Regions from separate parts of the Azospirillum largimobile genome, predicted to be linked through region 1. Evidence: predicted binding sites of a transcription regulator. Region 1 holds the regulator's gene; the other holds the start of a gene.
The links. The regulator HrcA, encoded in region 1, represses chaperone genes, less so after heat shock. The targets are predictions, from matches to a motif close to GTTAGCACTCNCCNNNGGNGAGTGCTAAC.
Positions count from the first base shown of each region.

Region 2: the regulator HrcA is predicted to act here: its motif matches at 1,885-1,913, upstream of groES (co-chaperone GroES).

Region 1 is NZ_CDRMUA020000001.1:2,728,786-2,738,162, forward strand. Features, by position in the region: gene ACWPKK_RS12935 (sulfite exporter TauE/SafE family protein) at 1-283, shown strand, start outside; gene ACWPKK_RS12940 (TIGR02186 family protein) at 325-1,065, shown strand; gene ACWPKK_RS12945 (universal stress protein) at 1,084-1,572, shown strand; gene ACWPKK_RS12950 (NifU family protein) at 1,740-2,297, shown strand; gene ACWPKK_RS12955 (DUF1848 domain-containing protein) at 2,543-3,454, shown strand; gene ACWPKK_RS12960 (response regulator) at 3,588-3,965, opposite strand; gene grpE (nucleotide exchange factor GrpE) at 4,124-4,747, opposite strand; gene hrcA (heat-inducible transcriptional repressor HrcA) at 4,805-5,845, opposite strand; gene ACWPKK_RS12975 (creatininase family protein) at 5,988-6,734, opposite strand; gene ACWPKK_RS12980 (YifB family Mg chelatase-like AAA ATPase) at 6,957-8,489, shown strand; gene ACWPKK_RS12985 (alpha/beta fold hydrolase) at 8,642-9,377, opposite strand, start outside.
Region 2 is NZ_CDRMUA020000001.1:2,324,457-2,333,833, reverse strand. Features, by position in the region: gene ACWPKK_RS11015 (COX15/CtaA family protein) at 1-155, opposite strand, end outside; gene ACWPKK_RS11010 (lysozyme) at 257-751, opposite strand; gene ACWPKK_RS11005 (hypothetical protein) at 888-1,196, opposite strand; gene ACWPKK_RS11000 (usg protein) at 1,353-1,616, opposite strand; gene groES (co-chaperone GroES) at 1,975-2,265, shown strand; gene groL (chaperonin GroEL) at 2,314-3,957, shown strand; gene ACWPKK_RS10985 (hypothetical protein) at 4,235-4,576, shown strand; gene ACWPKK_RS10980 (DMT family transporter) at 4,591-5,508, shown strand; gene ACWPKK_RS10975 (response regulator transcription factor) at 5,906-6,610, shown strand; gene ACWPKK_RS10970 (hypothetical protein) at 6,766-7,944, shown strand; gene ACWPKK_RS10965 (hypothetical protein) at 7,952-8,329, opposite strand; gene ACWPKK_RS10960 (zinc-binding alcohol dehydrogenase family protein) at 8,570-9,377, shown strand, end outside.

The DNA.
Region 1 (9,377 bases):
TCTGGTCGCCGGCACCTCGCTGTTCCAGATCATCTTCACCACCGCGGCGGCGACCCTGCTGCAGGCCGCCACCAACCAGACGGTGGACGCCATGCTGGCGCTTCTGCTGCTGATCGGCGGCGTGGTCGGTGCGCAGTTCGGCACCAAGGCCGGCAGCCGCCTGCGCGGCGAGAACGCCCGTCTGGCGCTGGCGACGATCGTGGTGGCGGTGGCGCTGAAGCTGGCCTTCGACCTGTTCTCGCGCCCCGACGACCTGTTCACCCTGACCATGGGGGTGCGGTGATGGCCGTGTGGACCAAACGTAGGCCCACGAAACGCTTGCTCGTGCAGGGGGCGGCGGCGCTGGCCGGGCTGCTGCTGGGCGGCACGGTTGCGGCAACGGTGTGGGCGCAGCAGCTGGTCGCCGACCTGTCCAGCCACCTGATCGCCATCACCACCGGCTTCACCGGAACGGAGGTCGTGCTGTTCGGCACCACCGACGGGGCGGGCGACGTCGCCATCGTCGTCACCGGCCCGCGGGCGCCCGCCACCGTCCGCCGGAAGGAGCGGGTGGCCGGCATGTGGATGAACACCGACAGCCTGCGCTTCGACCAGGTGCCCAGCTTCTACACGGTGGCGGTCAGCCGCCCGCTCGACCAGCTGGTCGGCCGCCCGGTGCTGGAGCGCCACCAGCTGGGCCTGCCGCAACTGCAGCTGCCGGCCGACGCCACCCTGCCGCCGGAACAGCTTGCCGCCTACCGCAGCGCGTTGATCCGCAACAAGCAGCGCCAGGGGCTGTACGCCATCTCAATGGGACAGGTCGCCTTCCTGGGCGAGCGGCTGTTCCGCACGAACATCTATTTTCCGGCCAATGTCCCGACCGGGCTGTACAATGTCGAAGCCCTGCTGATTCGTGACGGCGACGTGGTCAGCGCCCAGACCACGCCGCTGGTGGTGTCCAAGATCGGGTTCAGCGCCGAAGTGTCGGACTTCGCCCGCAACCGCCCGGTCACCTACGGGGTGGCCGCCGTCATCGGCGCCATCGCGGCCGGCTGGGCGGCCGGCGCCGCATTCCGCCGGGTCTAAGCCGAGAGGGATATCGAGATGACCGACGCGACGCAGACTCCCACGCCCGTGCGCATCTTCCTGGTGGTGGTCGACGACAGCCCCGAGCTGAAGGTGGCGCTGCGCTATGCCTGCCTGCGCGCCCGCAAGTCGGGCGGCAAGGTGGCGCTGCTGACCGTGCTGGAACAGGGCGAGATGCAGCACTGGCTGGCGGTGGAGAACCTGATCCGCGAGGAACAGCGCGCCGAGGCGGAGCAGAAGCTGCAGAAGCTGGCGCGCGAGGTCAACCAGCTGACCGGCACCCTGCCGGCGCTCTATGTCCGCGAGGGCAACCGGCTGGAGGAGGTGCTGGCCCTGATCGCGGAGGAGCCCAGCATATCCATCCTCGTCCTGGCCGCCGGCACCGACCCGGAAGGCCCCGGCCCGCTGATCTCCTACTACACCGGCCGCGGGCTGGGGCGCCTGCGCATTCCGCTGACCATCGTCCCCGGCGGCCTCAGCAACGAGGCGCTGGACGCGATCACGTAAGCGAGAACACGCAGGTAAGGATAGCGGCGCATGCCGGATGCCGAATACCCACACAACCGGGGTCCTTGATCCGCCCGGCGTTTCGGCCCAGATTTCCCCCAATCGTTTTGCGTCCCGATCCCGGGCGCTCCGGCGGTTCCATTCCGCCGCCGATGGAGGACCAGACCATGTTCATTCAGACCGAGCAGACGCCCAACCCGGCGACTCTCAAGTTCCTGCCGGGGCGTGACGTGCTCGGACGCGGCACCGCCGACTTCACCAGCCGCGAGGATGCCGCCCGTTCGCCGCTCGCCCAGCGCCTGTTCGAGATCGAGGGGATCGTCGGCGTGTTCCTGGGCGCCGACTTCATCACCATCACCAAGACCGACGCGCGCGACTGGTTCCTGCTGAAGCCGTCGATCCTCGGCGTCATCATGGAGCATTTCACCGCCGACCGCCCGGTCCTGCTGGAGGACGGCGGCGACGGCCATGCCGCGGCGTCGAACGCCGACGACGAGGAGATCGTCGAGCAGATCAAGGAGCTGCTGGACACCCGCGTCCGCCCGTCGGTCGCCCAGGACGGCGGCGACATCACCTTCCAGGGCTTCGAGAAGGGCGTGGTCTATCTGGCGATGAAGGGAGCCTGCTCCGGCTGCCCCAGCTCCACCGCCACGCTGAAGCACGGCATCGAGAACATGCTGCGCCACTACATCCCCGAAGTGGTCGAAGTCCGCGCCGTCCAGTAAGACTGTAAGCCAATCGGTTCAAGCCCCTCTCCCTCGATGGGAGAGGGGTTGGGGTGAGGGTGGCGTCGGCAGACTTGCCGGGCCGAAGTTTGCCTTCGCCTTTGCAGGCCGAGCAGCACCCCTCACCCCAACCCCTCTCCCGCAAGGGGAGAGGGGCTTTATGTTGTACGTCAAAGCGTCAGGCAACCAGCTGTTGATGCCGGCCCGCCCTTGATGCGGCGGGCCGGCATTCCCATGCTGGCTGCATGATCATCTCCGCCAGCTACAAGACCGACATTCCCGCCTTCTACGGGCGCTGGTTCCTGAACCGCCTGGATGCCGGCTATTGCCGGATGGTCAATCCCTATGGCGGCCAGACCTACCGTATCGACCTGACCCGGCCGGCGGTCGATGGCTTCATCTTCTGGACCAAGAATCTGGGGCCGTTTCTCGGCGCGCTCGACAGCGTGGCGGAACGGGGCTTTCCCTTCGTCGTGCAGTACAGCGTCACCGGCCTGCCGACCGCGCTGGAGCGTTCGGTTCCCGATTGGGAGACGGCAGTCGGCCATATGGCACGGGTGCGCGAGCGCTGGGGACCGCGTGCGGCGGTCTGGCGCTACGATCCCATCGCGCTGACCGAGGCCACGCCGCCGGACTGGCATCGCGAGACCTTCGCCGCCATCGCGCGCTCGCTGCGCGGGGCGACCGAGGAGGTGGTGGTGTCCTTCCTGCAGCCCTACCGCAAGACCGCCCGCAACCTCGCCGCGGCCGGCATCGGCTGGCGCGATCCGGAAGGGGCGGAGAAGCGTGAGCTGCTGACGGATTTGGCCGGCATCGCGGCGGGGGAGGGGATGGCGCTGACGCTCTGCACCCAGCCGGAGCTGGTGGACACGCCCGGCACGGCGCCGGCCCGTTGCGTCGATGCGGTTCGGCTGTCGGACGTGGCGGGGTATCCGGTCGCGGCAAGGGAGAAGGGCAACCGGCCCGGCTGCCTGTGCGCGGAGAGCCGAGACATCGGCGACTACGACAGCTGTCCGCATGGTTGCGTCTACTGCTACGCCGTCGCCGACCGTGGCAAGGCACAGCAGCGCTTCGCTGCGCATGACCCCGAGGGGGAGTTTCTGGTGGCGCGGCCTCTGCGCTCCGAAGTCCCCTCTCCCCCCCGGGGAGAGGGTTAGGGTGAGGGGGATGCGCGGCGAGGATTTTCAAAGATCGCGCAGTTTCCGCTCCTCACGTAATCCACCCTATGCATCCCCCTCACCCCGACCCTCTCCCCGGGGGGGAGAGGGGGAAATCCCGGAGAGAGACGGCTTACGGACAGACCTTCCGCACCGTCTCCACCAGCTTTTCCGGATTGAACGGCTTCACCAGCCAGCCGGTGGCGCCGGCTTCGCGGCCGGCGGTCTTCTTGGCGGGATCGGCTTCGGTGGTCAGCAGCAGGATCGGGGTGGCGCGGTTGAGGGCCGAGGCGCGGATGGCGCGGGTCAGGGCCAGCCCGTCCAGGCCCGGCATGTTCAGGTCGGTGATGATGCAGTCGAACTTGCGCTGGTTGACCAGGGCGAGGCCGGCAGTGCCGTCCGACGCCTCCGCCACCTCATAGCCGGCGCCTTTCAGCGTGAACCCCACCATGTCGCGGATGGTCTTGGAATCGTCGACGGTCAGAACGCTCTTGGGCGCAGAGGGGGGCATGGAACGCGGCTCCGGTTGCTCGGCCGAAAGGAATAAGGGAAAGGCCTAGGCAATTTCCCGGTGACCGTCAACCGCTGGCGTCCCCTATTCCGAACAACGCAAAGCCCCCGGCCCGGCGGCATCGCCGCTGAACCGGGGGCTTTGCGGAGACTGTATGCTTACGCCTTCGTATCGACGTGCTGCCCGCCGGCGTCGCCGCCCTTGGCAACGCCGACCATCGCCTCGCGCAGCAGGCGGCCATGGATGGTGTAGCCGGGCTGCAGCACCTGGACGACGGTGCCGGCGGCCTTGCCGGTGTTCTCGATCTCGAACATGACCTGATGGAAGTTCGGGTCGAACGGCTCGCCGGCCGGATCCAGCTTCTTGATGCCGGCGCGATCGAAGGCGGCGAACAGCTGACGCTCGGTCGCCTCGACGCCGACGGCGAGGCCCTTCAGCATGTCGTCCTGCTCGCGGCCCTCGGCCGGGACGGCGTCCAGCGCACGGCGCAGGTTGTCGGCGACCGACACCAGTTCCTTGGCGAAGCTGGACACGGCGAACTTGGTGGCGTCCTCGCGGTCGCGCTGGGCACGGCGGCGGGTGTTCTCCGTCTCCGCCATGGCGCGCAGAAGCTGGTCCTTCAGGCTGGCGACCTCCGCCTCCAGCTTGGCGACGCGGTCCTCGGGCGAACCGGCATCGGCACCGTTGGGGGCACCGTTGGCGGCGCCCGTGTTGGCGGTCTCGGCGGTGGCCTCGGTCGGCTCCACGGTGGCGTCGGCGGGCTTGTTCTGCTCTTCGCTCATGGTTTTCTCAATTCTTGCTTGGTCAGTATGGCGGGGAGTGAGGCGAGGTGGGGGTGGTCAGCCGATCAGCCGGCTGACCACCTTGGCGGTGTAATCCACCAGCGGAATGATGCGGGCGTAGTTGATGCGGGTCGGGCCGATGACCCCGATGGCGCCGATCACCTGCTCGCGGCTGTTCTGGAACGGGGAAATGATCATCGAACAGCCGGAGTGGTTGAACAGCACGTTCTCCGCCCCGATGAAGATCTGCACGCCGTCGCCGCGGCCGGTGGCGTCCAGCATGCGCAGCATCGTTTCCTTCGTCTCCAACGCCTCGAACAGGGCGCGCACGCGCTCCAGGTCGGACAGCGCGGTGACGTCCTCCAGCAGGCGGGACTGGCCGCGGACGATCAGCTGGCCGGCATTCGACCCGCCGCTGCCGGCCCAGGTGGCCAGCCCGGCGGCGACCACCTTGCGCGACAGCTCGTCCAGCTGGGTCTTCTGCTGTTCGATCTCCTGCAGAACCTCCTGCCGGGCCTCGTCCAGCGTGCGGCCGGCGAGCTTGGCGCTGAGGAAGTTCGACACCGTCTGCAGGGTCGAGGTGGGGACCCCCATCGGCACTTCGATCACCCGGTTCTCGACCAGCCCATCCTCGTTCACCAGAACGACGAGGGCGCGGCCGGGGCCGAGCGACACGAACTCGATATGCTTCAGCGGCCGGTCGGTCTTGGGCGCCACCACCAGCCCGGCGCAGTGGGACAGGCCGGACAGCATGGTCGACGCCTCCCCCAGCACGTCGGCGAAGGCGCGGCCGGAGGCGGAGCATTTCGCTTCGATCGAGGCGCGCTCGTCCTCGGTCAGCGACCCGATCTCCAGCAGGCCGTCGACGAACATGCGCAGGCCGGCGTCGGTCGGGATGCGGCCGGCGGAGGTATGCGGGGCGTAGAGCAGCCCCTGCTCCTCCAGGTCGGCCATCACGTTGCGGATGGTCGCGGGCGACAAGGCCATGCCAAGCCGCCGCGAAATGGTGCGCGAGCCGACGGGTTCGCCGGACGCCACATAGGCGTCGACGATCAGTCGGAAGACTTCGCGCGATCGCTGGTTCAGCTCGTTGATCATGGACGTCGAAGAGGACCGTCGTTTCGGATGCGGTCGACGCGGACTGGAAATCCCGTCGACCGGTCCGAATTTAGGCAGGTCCAATCACCGAATCAACGTGCGGGGCGAAGATGCCCCGCTCACCTGCGACCGTGGGACGTCCTTACTGCTCCGCCAGGAAGGCGCGGTACTGGGCGCCGATGGCGCCGACCGCGGCCTCGTACAGGCGCTGGCCGTGCTCGGGGCGGGCAAGGCCGGGGGCGGAGCCGATGCGGCCGTCCGGGTAGCGGCGGCGGAAGTCGCGGGCGTCGTGGAACCCGCCGGCCGGCGCCTGTTCCGGTTCCATCACCGCGGTCTTGATCGAATCGGGATAGGCGTATTGCGTTACCGACACCTCGCTGGGCGTGGCGTGCGAACCCTCCTTGCCCTGGTACAGCTCGCGCGACAGGCGGCCGACCTCGCCGTTCTCCCACCAGTTCACCAGGGTGCAGCGCAGGTCCGGCGCATCGCGGCCGCGCAGCGCCCGGTTCTCCGCATAGATTTCGTAGAAGGCGGCGCGCAGCGTGGCGATGTTGCCGCCATGGCCGTTGACGAAGAAGAAGCGCTCGAACCCGTGTTCGGCCAGCGAGCCGACATAGTCGCGCAGCACCGCGATCAGCGTCGACGGCTTCAGCGTCATCGAGCCGGGGAATTCCATGTGATGGACGGCCATGCCGACCGGGATCGTCGGGCCGACCAGCGCGCCGGTGGCGTCGCCGACCCCCTTCGCGATGACTTCGGCGCAGATGGCGTCGGTGCCGACCAGCCCGTTCGGCCCGTGCTGCTCGGTCGAGCCGATCGGCATGATGATGCCCTTGGAGGTCTTCAGGTAGGCCTCGACCTCGGCCCAGGTGCTCAGGTGAAGCTGCACGGTGGCGGTTCCTTTTCGACGATGCGTGCCGGGAATGCGGCCGGGAATGCGGTTGCCCTCATGTTAGGCGGCGCGCCGGCTGCGACAACCGTTCCCTGCGCCGGGCGGGCATGCCGGAGCCGGAGCGACCGCATGCACTCATCCCGCGCTGGCGCAATGATGTTGCGATGACTACAATCGCGTGCATTATGCCCGAGCGGGCGTCTCTTCCGGGGTGAAGTGGTGGTTGCGCGCGTCAACACGGTGGCGTTCCAGGGCATCGAGGTGCTGGGGATCGACGTCCAGGTCCAGATGTCCGGGGGGATTGTCGCCTTCACCGTTGTCGGCCTGCCCGACAAGGCGGTGGGCGAAAGCCGGGAGCGGGTGCGCGCCGCCCTGCACGCGCTGGGGCTGGCGCTGCCCGCCAAGAGGATCACCGTCAACCTTGCTCCCGCCGACGTGCTGAAGGAGGGCAGCCATTTCGACCTGCCGATCGCGCTCGGCCTGCTGACGGTGATGGGAGTGCTGCCGGATGCGGAGATCGCCCGCTACGTGGCGCTGGGTGAGCTGGCGCTGGACGGGGCACTGACCCCGGTGGCCGGCGTGCTGCCTGCCGCCATCGACGCGCTGGCCAACGACCGCGGTCTGATCTGTCCGGCGGCTTGCGGTGGCGAGGCGGCCTGGGCCGGTCCCGATCTAGACGTGCTGGCGCCGGCCAACCTCCTGGCCTTGATCAACCACTTCAAGGGCACCCAGGTGCTGACCCCGCCCAAGCCGCGGCTGCAGGAACAGGACGCGCCGCCGCCCGACCTGCGCGACGTGAAGGGGAACGAGACCGCCAAGCGCGCGCTGGAGGTCGCCGCCGCCGGCTCGCACAATCTGCTGATGATCGGACCGCCCGGTTCCGGCAAGTCGATGCTGGCCGCCCGCCTGCCCGGCCTGCTGCCGCCGCTCGACCCGGCGGAGGCGCTGGAGGTGTCGATGATCCACAGTGTCGGCGGGCTGCTGGAGGAGGGACGGTTGCTGCGCCAGCGCCCTTACCGCTCGCCGCACCAGTCGGCCAGCCTGCCGGCGCTGGTCGGCGGCGGCACGCGGGCTAAGCCGGGCGAGATTTCCCTGGCGCATCAGGGCGTGCTGTTCCTCGACGAGTTGCCGGAGTTCCCCCGCCCGCTGCTGGAGGCGTTGCGTCAACCGCTGGAGACCGGCAAGGCGGTGGTCAGCCGCGCCAACCACCATGTGACCTATCCGGCGCGCGTGCAGCTGGTGGCGGCGATGAACCCCTGCCGCTGCGGCCATCTCGACGACGCCTCGCTCGCCTGCGCCCGGGCGCCGAAATGCGCCATGGAGTATCAGTCGAAAATCAGCGGACCGCTGTTCGACCGCATCGACCTGCACATCGATGTGCCGGCGGTCAGCCCCGCCGACCTCAGCCTGCCGCCCCCGGCGGAGGGCAGTGCCGACATCGCCGCCCGCGTCGCCGTCGCCCGCGCCATCCAGGCGGAGCGCTATGGCGGCTTCGGTCCTTACCCGGCCGGCCGGGCGGTGCGGACGAACGCCGAGGCGGACGGCGAACTGCTGGAAAAAGTAGCCTCTCCCGACGCTCCCGGCCGCGCCCTGCTGACCGAAGCGGCGGAGCGGCTGAAGCTGTCCGCCCGCGGCTACCACCGGGTGATGCGGGTGGGGCGGACGCTGGCCGATCTCGACGGTGTGGAGGGGGTCAGGCGCCGCCACATTGCGGAGGCTCTGAGCTACCGGCGGATCGCGCCGGGGCGGTGAGGGGGGTGGGCTGACGAATGCCCCCTCCCTAACCCTCCCCCTCTTCGAGGGAGAGGGGACTGCCGCTTCCTGTCCCTCCACCGCCAAAGGAGGGGGAGGGAAGGACCCGCGGCGAAGCCGTGGGAGGGAGGGGGCAACCAAACTTGACGCCCTCACGGCCGCTCGAACACCGGCGGCTTGGCCGCTCCCGGACAGACGGTCGCCGGCACCGACTCCTGCTCGACGAAGGTCACCGCGGCGGCCATGGCGCAGTCCTCGCTGGAGGTCACGATGTGGCTGGCGGCACGGAAGACCAGATGACGGCTCTTGGGCAGGGTGGCGGCGGCGCGGTCGCCCCATTCCGGCGGGGTGACCGGGTCGTAGGCGCCGGACAGCAGCAGGACCGGAACCGGGCTGGCGACCGGCAGCCGTTCGGCCGCTTCCTGGTGGCCGGCGGGCCACAGGCGGCAGACGCGCTGGCCGGGATCGTCGGTGGCGACGAGGCCGTAGGGCGCATAGCGACGGGCATTGTCGGCACGCTTCAGCGGCTCGGCGCTGTTGACCGACTCCCGGCACTCGGTGGAGAAGACCAGCCCGTCGGCGATTTCCGGGTCGCCCAGCCAGTTGGCCGGCGCCCATTCTGCGAGGGTCGCATACTGGCCGCGGGCGGCGCGGTCGATGATGGTCGGCACGAGGGGGACCGCCTCGCTGATCGCCAGCGCTTCGAGCCCGGCGGCGATCGCCATCCCGCCGGTCATCCGCAAGGCGCGGCGCGTCTCGTGGTCGCCGACGATGATGTCGACCGGGTTGCGCTCCAGCCGCTCCACCAGGTCGAGGAAGCGCTTTTCCAGATCGGGGAAGGCCGACCGGCAGCCGCGGTTGGCGGCGCAATCGTCGAACAGCCGGCGA
Region 2 (9,377 bases), 400 kb from region 1:
ACCATCGACAATCCCGATTCGGTCAGCCGGGTGATGGCGCCGATCACGGCCATGGCCAGCACCATGGCGGCGCAGACCAGAAGCCAGGCGGCAATCGGCCGATCGGCGTTCGGGCGGGCGGAGGAGGCGAGGCTGTCGGAGGCAAGGGCGGTCACGGCGGTATTCCGGAGCACGGCGGTGGGATGTTCGCCAATGTGGTGCGAACATCCCGCTCCGTCAAACGCCTCTTGTCCCGTATGGATCGGACGGTGCCCGCTCAGGCGGTGCCGTCGGCCGTGGCGATGCCGCCCTGGGCCTGGGCGGTCTGGCTCTGGAACAGCGCCGCCTCCGCCGCACGGCGGGCGACGAGGCCCGGCAGCTGGCTCGGCTTGCCGTTCACCGTGGCGTAGACCCAACGGCCGAACTGGCCTGCGGCCCCGGCATAGTCGCCGGCGTTCAGCAGCTTCAGCAGGGTCGAGCTTTGCAGGCTGCCAGCCCCCAAATTGAAGACGAAGGAGGACAGGGCGCCCCGCTGGTCATCGTTGAGGGATACCTTCACCAACGCGTCGACGCGGCCGGCGGCGTCCGTCAGGTCGGAGGCGAGGAAGCTGTCGGCCTGATCGGCGGTGATGGTCTGGCCCATCTTCACGCCGGCCGTGTGGCCGTAGCCGATGGTGGGGACGCCCGCCGGGCAGAGATAGGCTTTGAGATAGAGACCTTCGAAATGCTTCACGAGGTCGACCGCGGCTTGGCAGACCGGCTGGGTGGTCATGATTGAAAACTCCCGCTTCGCGCGCCGGGCGGATGGCATCCGCCCTCAACGGAGGCGATCCTAGGCGAAATACCCGTGATACGGGAAGAGCAGATTTAAAATTGCCGCAATCAGTTACGGGGGCGAGGCGTTAGGCTCAGGGCGCCAGAGTGTGGGCAGCGCCGAACAGCACGAACAGGGCGAACAGGAGCGCGAACAGTCCGGCGATGGTCGTGAATTCCAGCAGCGCCTCCACCAGCCTGCCCTCGCGATCCTGCCGGGTCGGAGGCTTGCAAGTCGGCTGTCCGATGGCCGGACGGGCGTCGGTGCGGTCCGCCGCTCCGTTCGCCACCTTGCCCGCCACCTTGCCCGCCACGTCGTCTGCCACCTTGTCCGACATGCTGCCGACGGCATCACGATCGCCCCAGCCTTCTTTCCAGGACTTTGTCCTGCGCTCCGCCATCATTGCGCCCTCCGCACTCTGTCGCCGCCGGTATTTGCTAAAATTTTAGCGATCCGGGTGAGCGGGCGCTGTGACGGCTGTCACAGGGGCGCGGAAGGCGTGATGCCGGGGGCCGCCGTCGACGCCTGGAAGGACGTCGACATGGAGCCCGGACGGGCATCAACGGATATGGAAATCCACGGCGGCGTGACGCAGATCGCCGGGGGTGATCAGGGGCTGGGTCGCCAGCCGCACCGAATGCAGCTTGCCGTCGAGGTTGCTTTGCCAAAAATCGAGGAAGCGCCGCAGGACGGGATACTCCGGCGCCTGATCCAGATCCTGCCACAGATAGCACTGCAGAAGGCCGGGATGGTCCGGCATGTGATAGAGGATCTCGGCCGTGGTCAGGCGGAAATCACGGAGTTGGAGGACGAGATTGGCCATGCGCGGTCTCCCATGCGGTCGGCTGATCGGTCGGGGATGTGCGGTGTCCGGTTCCTCTCATGCGATCCCGGCGGCGGTGCGCCGGTACCGGGACGGTCGGGTCTTCATGTGACCCTTTGAAGAAATCTTGCCCGGCGCCGCTTCCTCTCGCAAGACAGAAAATCGTTTTCGACCAATGTGTTAGCAGCATGAGGCGACGAGTGCTGCCGGCATTTGCGCCAAATTCCGAAACGAGCCTCTTGAATCCCCAAACTGCTTCGATTAGCTGTCTGGCACTCGCCGGGTGGGAGTGCTAACAGCCGCCGCCCGCGCCAATTCACGTCAGTCAGAACCAAGCCTTGATCCAAGGAGGCATTCCATGAAGTTCCGCCCGCTGCACGACCGCGTCGTCGTCAAGCGTCTGGAGTCCGACACCAAGACCAAGGGTGGGATCATCATCCCCGACACGGCCAAGGAAAAGCCGCAGGAAGGCGAGATCATCGCCGTCGGCCCCGGCGCCCGTGACGAGGCCGGCAAGGTCGTGGCGCTGGACGTCAAGGCCGGCGACCGTATCCTGTTCGGCAAGTGGTCGGGCACGGAAGTGAAGATCGAAGGCGTCGATTACCTGATCATGAAGGAATCGGACATCATGGGCGTCATCGAGGCCTAAGTCCTCCGCCCGTATCCTTCGAAATTTACAAGTTAAAGGAATCGAGACATGGCTGCCAAAGACGTCAAGTTCGGCCCCACCGCGCGCGAAAAGCTGCTGCGTGGCGTTGACATCCTCGCCGACGCCGTGAAGGTCACGCTGGGCCCGAAGGGCCGCAACGTCGTGATCGAGAAGTCCTTCGGCGCTCCGCGCATCACCAAGGACGGTGTGTCGGTCGCCAAGGAAATCGAACTGTCGGACAAGTTCGAGAACATGGGCGCCCAGATGGTCCGCGAGGTCGCCTCGAAGACCAACGATCTGGCCGGTGACGGCACCACCACCGCCACCGTTCTGGCCCAGGCCATCGTCCGCGAAGGCGTGACGAAGGTCGCCGCCGGCCTGAACCCGATGGACCTGAAGCGCGGCATCGACATCGCCGTCGCCGCCGTCGTCGCCGACATCCAGGCCCGCGCCAAGAAGGTCACGACCAACGACGAGATCGCCCAGGTCGGCACCATCTCCGCCAACGGCGAAGCCGAGATCGGCAAGATGATCGCCCAGGCGATGGAGCGCGTCGGCAACGAGGGCGTCATCACGGTGGAAGAGGCCAAGAGCCTGGACACCGAGCTGGACGTCGTCGAGGGCATGCAGTTCGACCGCGGCTACCTGTCGCCGTACTTCATCACCAACGCCGACAAGATGATCGCGGACCTCGAAAACCCGTTCATCCTGCTGCACGAGAAGAAGCTGTCGGGCCTCCAGCCGCTGCTGCCGGTCCTCGAGGCCGTCGTCCAGTCGTCGCGTCCGCTGCTGATCATCGCCGAGGACATCGAGGGCGAGGCCCTGGCCACCCTGGTCGTCAACAAGCTGCGCGGCGGCCTGAAGATCGCCGCCGTCAAGGCCCCGGGCTTCGGTGATCGCCGCAAGGCGATGCTGGAGGACATGGCCATCCTGACCGGCGGCCAGGTCATCTCGGAAGATCTCGGCATCAAGCTCGAGAACGTCACGCTCGACATGCTGGGCACCGCCAAGAAGGTCGTGATCTCCAAGGAGACCACCACGATCGTCGACGGCGCCGGCGAGAAGGCCGACATCGAAGCCCGTTGCGGCCAGATCCGCGCCCAGGCCGAGGAGACCACCTCGGACTACGACCGCGAGAAGCTGCAGGAGCGTCTGGCCAAGCTGGCCGGCGGCGTCGCGGTCATCCGCGTCGGCGGTGCCACCGAGGTCGAGGTGAAGGAGCGCAAGGATCGCGTTGACGACGCGATGCATGCCACCCGCGCCGCGGTGGAAGAGGGTGTGGTCGCCGGTGGCGGTTCCGCTCTGCTGTACGCCGGCAAGGCGCTGGACAAGCTGGTCCCGGTCAATGACGAGCAGCGCGTCGGCATCGACATCATCCGCCGCGCCCTGCAGGCCCCGGTCCGTCAGATCGCCTACAACGCGGGCACCGACGGTTCGATCGTGGTCGGCAAGCTGCTGGACCAGAACGACGCCAACTTCGGCTACGACGCCCAGAAGGGTGAGTTCACCGATCTGGTCGCCGCCGGCATCATCGACCCGGTGAAGGTGGTCCGCACCGCCCTGCAGGATGCGGCCTCGATCGCCGGCCTGCTGATCACCACCGAGGCGATGATCGCCGAGAAGCCGGAGAAGAAGGCTGCTCCGGGCGGCATGCCGGGTGGCATGGGCGGCATGGACGACATGGGCTTCTAATCAGCCCGCAGTCCGTCTATTTGCCGACCGTTCCGCGGTTCGGGAAAGGGGCGCCTCCGCAAGGGGGCGTCCTTTTTCTTTTGGGGCTGGGGATGCGCCGGAGATGCGCCGGGGATAGGTTGGCCGGTTGCAGCCACCCTTCGCCATCCGGAAAAGTCAAGGCGAAGTCCGCCTTGCTTTGGCGCGGGCGCCTCCCAATAATCGGCCCCTCTCGCCGGGCGCCCCAATGCGGGGCGCCGGCCTCTGACTTCCGTATTTTTCAACGAGGGCCTGTTCCATGCGCTCCTTCGAGGGCCAGCATTCCGACAACGTCGCCATCAAGCGCACCCGCGAGCAGAAGCAGCGCCAGCTGGTTCAGCTCAAGGAGCAGCTGGCGACGCTGAAAGCCCACGCGGCCCCCGCCATCCGTGAAGCGCTGGTCAAGCGCATCGCCGAACTCGACGCCGAACTGCGCCAGCCTGCCAAGCCTCCGCGGGAGGGCCGCGAGGGCCGCGAGGACGCGCCGCGTCCCCCCCGCCGCGAATCGCGCCCCAGCGTCTTCCGCGCCGAAGACGGCGGCGACCGCAACGCCGCGGTGTCCGCATCCAGCGTCTTCGCCTCGCCCCGCCGCCGCAGCTGAGGACGCACAGCGCCATGCCTGCCGATCGCACCGCTCCCGTCAAAGGATCCCGTCTCGCCGATCAGGCCTGGCTGCTGATGATGCTGCCGCCCCTGTTCTGGGCAGGCAACGCGGTCCTGGGGCGTGCGGTCGCCGGGGCCGTGCCGCCCATCGGGCTGGCCTTCTGGCGCTGGTGCCTGGGCGTGCTGATCGTGCTGCCCTTCGCCTGGCCGCACCTGCGCCACGACATCACGCCGATCCTGGCGCGGTGGAAGAGCGTGCTGCTGCTGGGCACGCTGGGCATCGGCATCTACAACACCTTTCAATACATCGCGCTGAACACGACGACCGCGCTGAACTGCGTGATGCTGCAGTCGTCGATGCCCGTGATGATCGTCCTGATGAGCCTCGTCCTGTTCCGCGACCGGATCGGGGCAATGCAGGGGCTGGGCATCGCCGTCTCGCTGGTCGGTGCGATGACGCTGATCTCCCATGGCGATCCGGCGACGCTGCTGGGCCTGGAACTGAACGCGGGCGATGTCTGGATGCTGGCGGCGGTGGTGATCTATGCCGCCTACACCACGCTGCTGCGCCGCCGGCCGGCGATCCATGGCCTCAGCTTCGTCGTCGTCACCTTCGCCATCGGTGCCGTGGAACTGCTGCCCTTCTACATCTGGGAAAGCCTGAGCGGGCATCCGGTGCAGGCGAGCGGCATCACGCTGCTGGCGGTCGGCTATACCGTGCTGTTCCCGTCCATCGCCGCCTATCTCTGCTTCAACCGGGCGGTGGAACTGCTCGGCCCCAACACGGCGGGCCTCGCCATCCATCTGGTGCCCGTCTTCGGCAGCCTGCTGGCCATCCTGTTCCTGGGCGAGCAGCCGCATCTCTATCACGGGATCGGCATAGCCCTGATCGCCGCCGGCATCGTCCTGGCGACTCGCCGCCGCGTCTGACGGATTTCCAGATTATTTCCAGCGGCGGGTAACTTTCCTCATCTCGCATCGAAACGATGTTGTTTGAGAGTTATTCTCGCTCGCAGGGCAGCATCTGGCCCGCAGTATTCTTCAATAAGCTCTTTGGGTTGCCTGAATTTTAGCGAATTTATTCTTCGAATTCGCCGATTGGTTTTGCGGTATGTCGGGGGATAGCGTTCCGATCGGGCGTGTCGAGCGGATGTTCGCGTGTATACTATCCCCGATATCCTTTTAGACACATCCGCTATCCTTCGCGCCAGCGGCGGTCAATAAGGGATGACCGCTAAAATGCAGGTCATGGCGGCGGTTCGCAGATCGATCGGTCGCCATGAGGAGCCGGCGCTGTCCGCCGGTCCGCTGTGGTGGAGGTCCCAAGATGCCCCTGCAAATGCCTGTGCCGGTTTCCCTGAATACCGCCTGCCTCGTTCACATCGTCGACGGCGACCTGCTGTCGCGCAGCACGCTCTCGCGGGCATTGGGTGCCGTCGGCATCGCCTGCCGCGTCCACAGCACCGGCGCCGACGCGCTGGCCGTGCTGGGCACCGCCTCCTCCTGCATCGTCGTGCGCAACGACCTGCCGGACATGACCGCCATCGAATTCATGGCCGAGGCCTCGCTGCATGGCCATGACCTGCCGGTTCTGGTCGTCACCGAACAGGGCGACGTCGACGCCGCCGTGGCCGCGATGAAGGCCGGGGCGTCCGACTGCATCGCCCGGCCCTTCGCCGTCCCGGCCTTCCTGGATCGGCTGCGCGCCTGCCTGGCGTCGGGCAACCCCCATGCCGAGCAGCGCGACCGCAGCCGCGACGCCGTCCGCCGGCTCGCCCTGCTGAGCCGCCGCGAGTCGGAGGTGCTGGAACTGATCGTCGACGGCAAGCAGAGCAAGACCATCGCCTGGGAACTCGGCATCAGCATCAAGACGGTGGAGGTCCACCGCGCCCGCATCATGGAGAAGACCGGCTGCCGGTCCATCGTCGGGCTGGGCCGCCTGTGGGAAGCGGCGGAGATGCTGCGCGGCCGCGACCTGCCGCGTGCGCTGCCCATTCGCCAACCGGCGATGATGGAAGCGATCGCATCCTGACAGTCCATCCGGGTGCGGCTTTCCAGGCGGAATGACGTTGCCGGGACCGAAGCTTCGAAAATCGGTGCCGGTCCGGTCCTTCTCGTTGGGATCGGCGGGCAGAGGATTGTAAAGTTCTGGAGAAGAGCAACCAGAACGCCGACAGGAGCGGTCCGATGTTCCCCGACCATGGTCACCGTCGCATTTCCGTGGCGTCGCCGGACGATATCGCCACGGCGCGGCGGATCGCGGCGGAGCGGGCCGACGGCGTGCTGGCTGCCGAAGAGGCCGCCCGTTTGGACCGCCTTGTGGCGGCGCTGTGCGGATATGCGTTGAATCGTCCCGATGGGACGCTGCTGATCGCGCGCATGCGGTCCGGAGCCGGGGTCGAGTGCCTGGCGTACGACCGCGATCCCGCAACGGCCGAATTGGCAACGACCGAATTGGCAACGACCGAACTGCCGCCGGACCCGGTCCAGGGGCTTGGCGCCGATCTGGAGGCGGCGCGCCGGCTGGCCGATCGTTTCCACATCCATGCCACGCCGGGCATCGGGTCGGCGCTGCTGGCCCGCGTGCTGCGCCCCGGTGCCGGCGATTCGCCGTTCGCCGACGCCATGGCGGAGGCCGGAGCGGTGATGATCGAGCGGCAGGGTGGCGAAACCGTCCGGCGCGGACCTTTCATCGATCATTGGTTCGTCCGCTGCTCCCCCGCCCGCGGGCCGGACGGTCCCTGCGGGATCGCGCTGATGATCGACGGCGAGACCGAGCCGGATGAGCAGGCGGCCGATCAGGCGGCCGGCGGCGGCGAGAAGGCGCCGTCCGGGCCGTTGACCAGGATGACGCCGGAGGTGATCGCGCAGGTCGAGACGGTGGTCGCCGCGACGGTGCCCGATCTGCCCGCCCCCGTGGTGGTCAACGCCATCCGGCGCGACCTGAGGATTCGGCCCGAATTAGGGCTGTCCCACGATCCGGTCCTGAAGCAGATCGGCCGGTCCGCCCTGGCGATCCTGCGATTCGACGGCAAGGCGGTCGATTACACGGCGCTCGGCACCCTGGCCGGCGCGGTGGTGCGCCCGCAGGAGATCCTGGCGCTCGGCGCCCGCTGGGCAATGGTGGGATTCAATCCGCTGGCTCCGGCGTCGGTCCATCTGCTGTGGGGACCGGGCGATCATGTGGTCCTCTACACCAGCGGATGCGCCCGGCTGCCGGCCCTGTTCATCCACCGCGACCTGCACAAGGTCGATCCCACCCTGGCGGCACTCGTCCTGCTGCGCGACGGCGTGGTGCGCGACGACGACCACACCATCCTGGTCCTGCGAAACCGCGTCGACCGCGTTTCCGCTTCGGCCGGCTGAGTGTCCGTCAGCGGCCCCAGCCATGTGGGCCGCCGGGGCGTTCCCACGCATGCGGGTCGCCGTTATGGTCGCCTCCGCCCCGGTTGCCCCAATTCCCCCGGTTGCCCCAATCCCCTCGATTGCTCCGATCCCCGCGGTTTCCCCAATCCCCGCGGTTTCCCCAATCCCTGTGATTGTCCCACCCCCGCCGGCGCCAGCCGCGGTCGTCATCCCATGTGCGATAGCGGTAGCCGGGCTGCACGACGACCGGCGGCGGCACCACCACGGTCTCGCCATAGGCCGGGTAATAGGGATCATACCCACCCGTGGCGACGCAGCCCGACAGCGCGGCGGCGCTCGCAGCCAAGAGCAGGGCGGTCAGGATCTTGGGGCGGACGATGCTCATGGCCTTGCTTTCCGTTATGCAGAGACCGGACTCGGCGGTGAGGCTGGTCATCGGTACAAACACCTCAGCCCGCCCGGCTATTCCATACCCCCTTGGCGTCAATCCGTTCGCCCACCGATTCATGGGGTGATCGATCATGGATCGGGATGGATGAAACAAGAACTATGAATTTAACATATCCTGTGGACGCCGCCATCCTGCGCTTCGACTTCTTCTCCATCCTTGAAGGCGAGGCCAATCATGAAAGCCATAGGTTACCGCAAGAGCCTGCCCGTCACCGACGCCGACGCGCTGATCGACGTCGAGATCGACCGTCCGACCCCCACCGGCCGCGACCTGCTGGTCCGGGTGGAGGCGGTTTCCGTCAATCCGGTGGACACCAAGCTGCGCCGCAACGCCGCTCCCGCCGATGGCGATCTGCGCATCCTGGGCTTCGACGCCGCCGGCATCGTCGAGGCGGTCGGACCGGATGTCACCCTGTTCCGTCCGGGCGACGCCGTGTTCTATGCCGGCTCCATCGACCGTCCCGGCACCAATGCGGAATTCCATCTGGTCGACGAGCGCATCGTCGGCGCGCGTCCGGCCAGCCTGAGCGTGGCCGAGGCCGCCGCCCTGCCGCTGACCGCCATCACCGCCTGGGAGATGCTGTTCCACCGGCTGGGTCTGCAGCGCGACGGGGGCGAGAGCAAGTCGCTGCTGATCGTCGGCGGGGCCGGCGGTGTCGGCTCCATCGCCATCCAGCTGGCACGCCGGCTGAGCAAGGTCCGCGTGCTGGCCACCGCGTCCCGTCATGAGACCGCCGATTGGGTGCGCGAGTTGGGCGCCCATGACGTGATCGACCACAGCCGGCCGATGGCGGAGCAGGTGAAGGCGCTGGGACTGGCCGGTGTCGATTATATCTTCTCCACGAACGCGACCGACCGTCACTTCCAGGATCTGGTGGAGCTGGTGGCGCCGCAGGGCCGCATCGGCCTGATCGATGACCCCGAGCCCATCGATGTCCGCCTGCTGAAGCGCAAGAGCGTCTCGCTCCATTGGGAGCTGATGT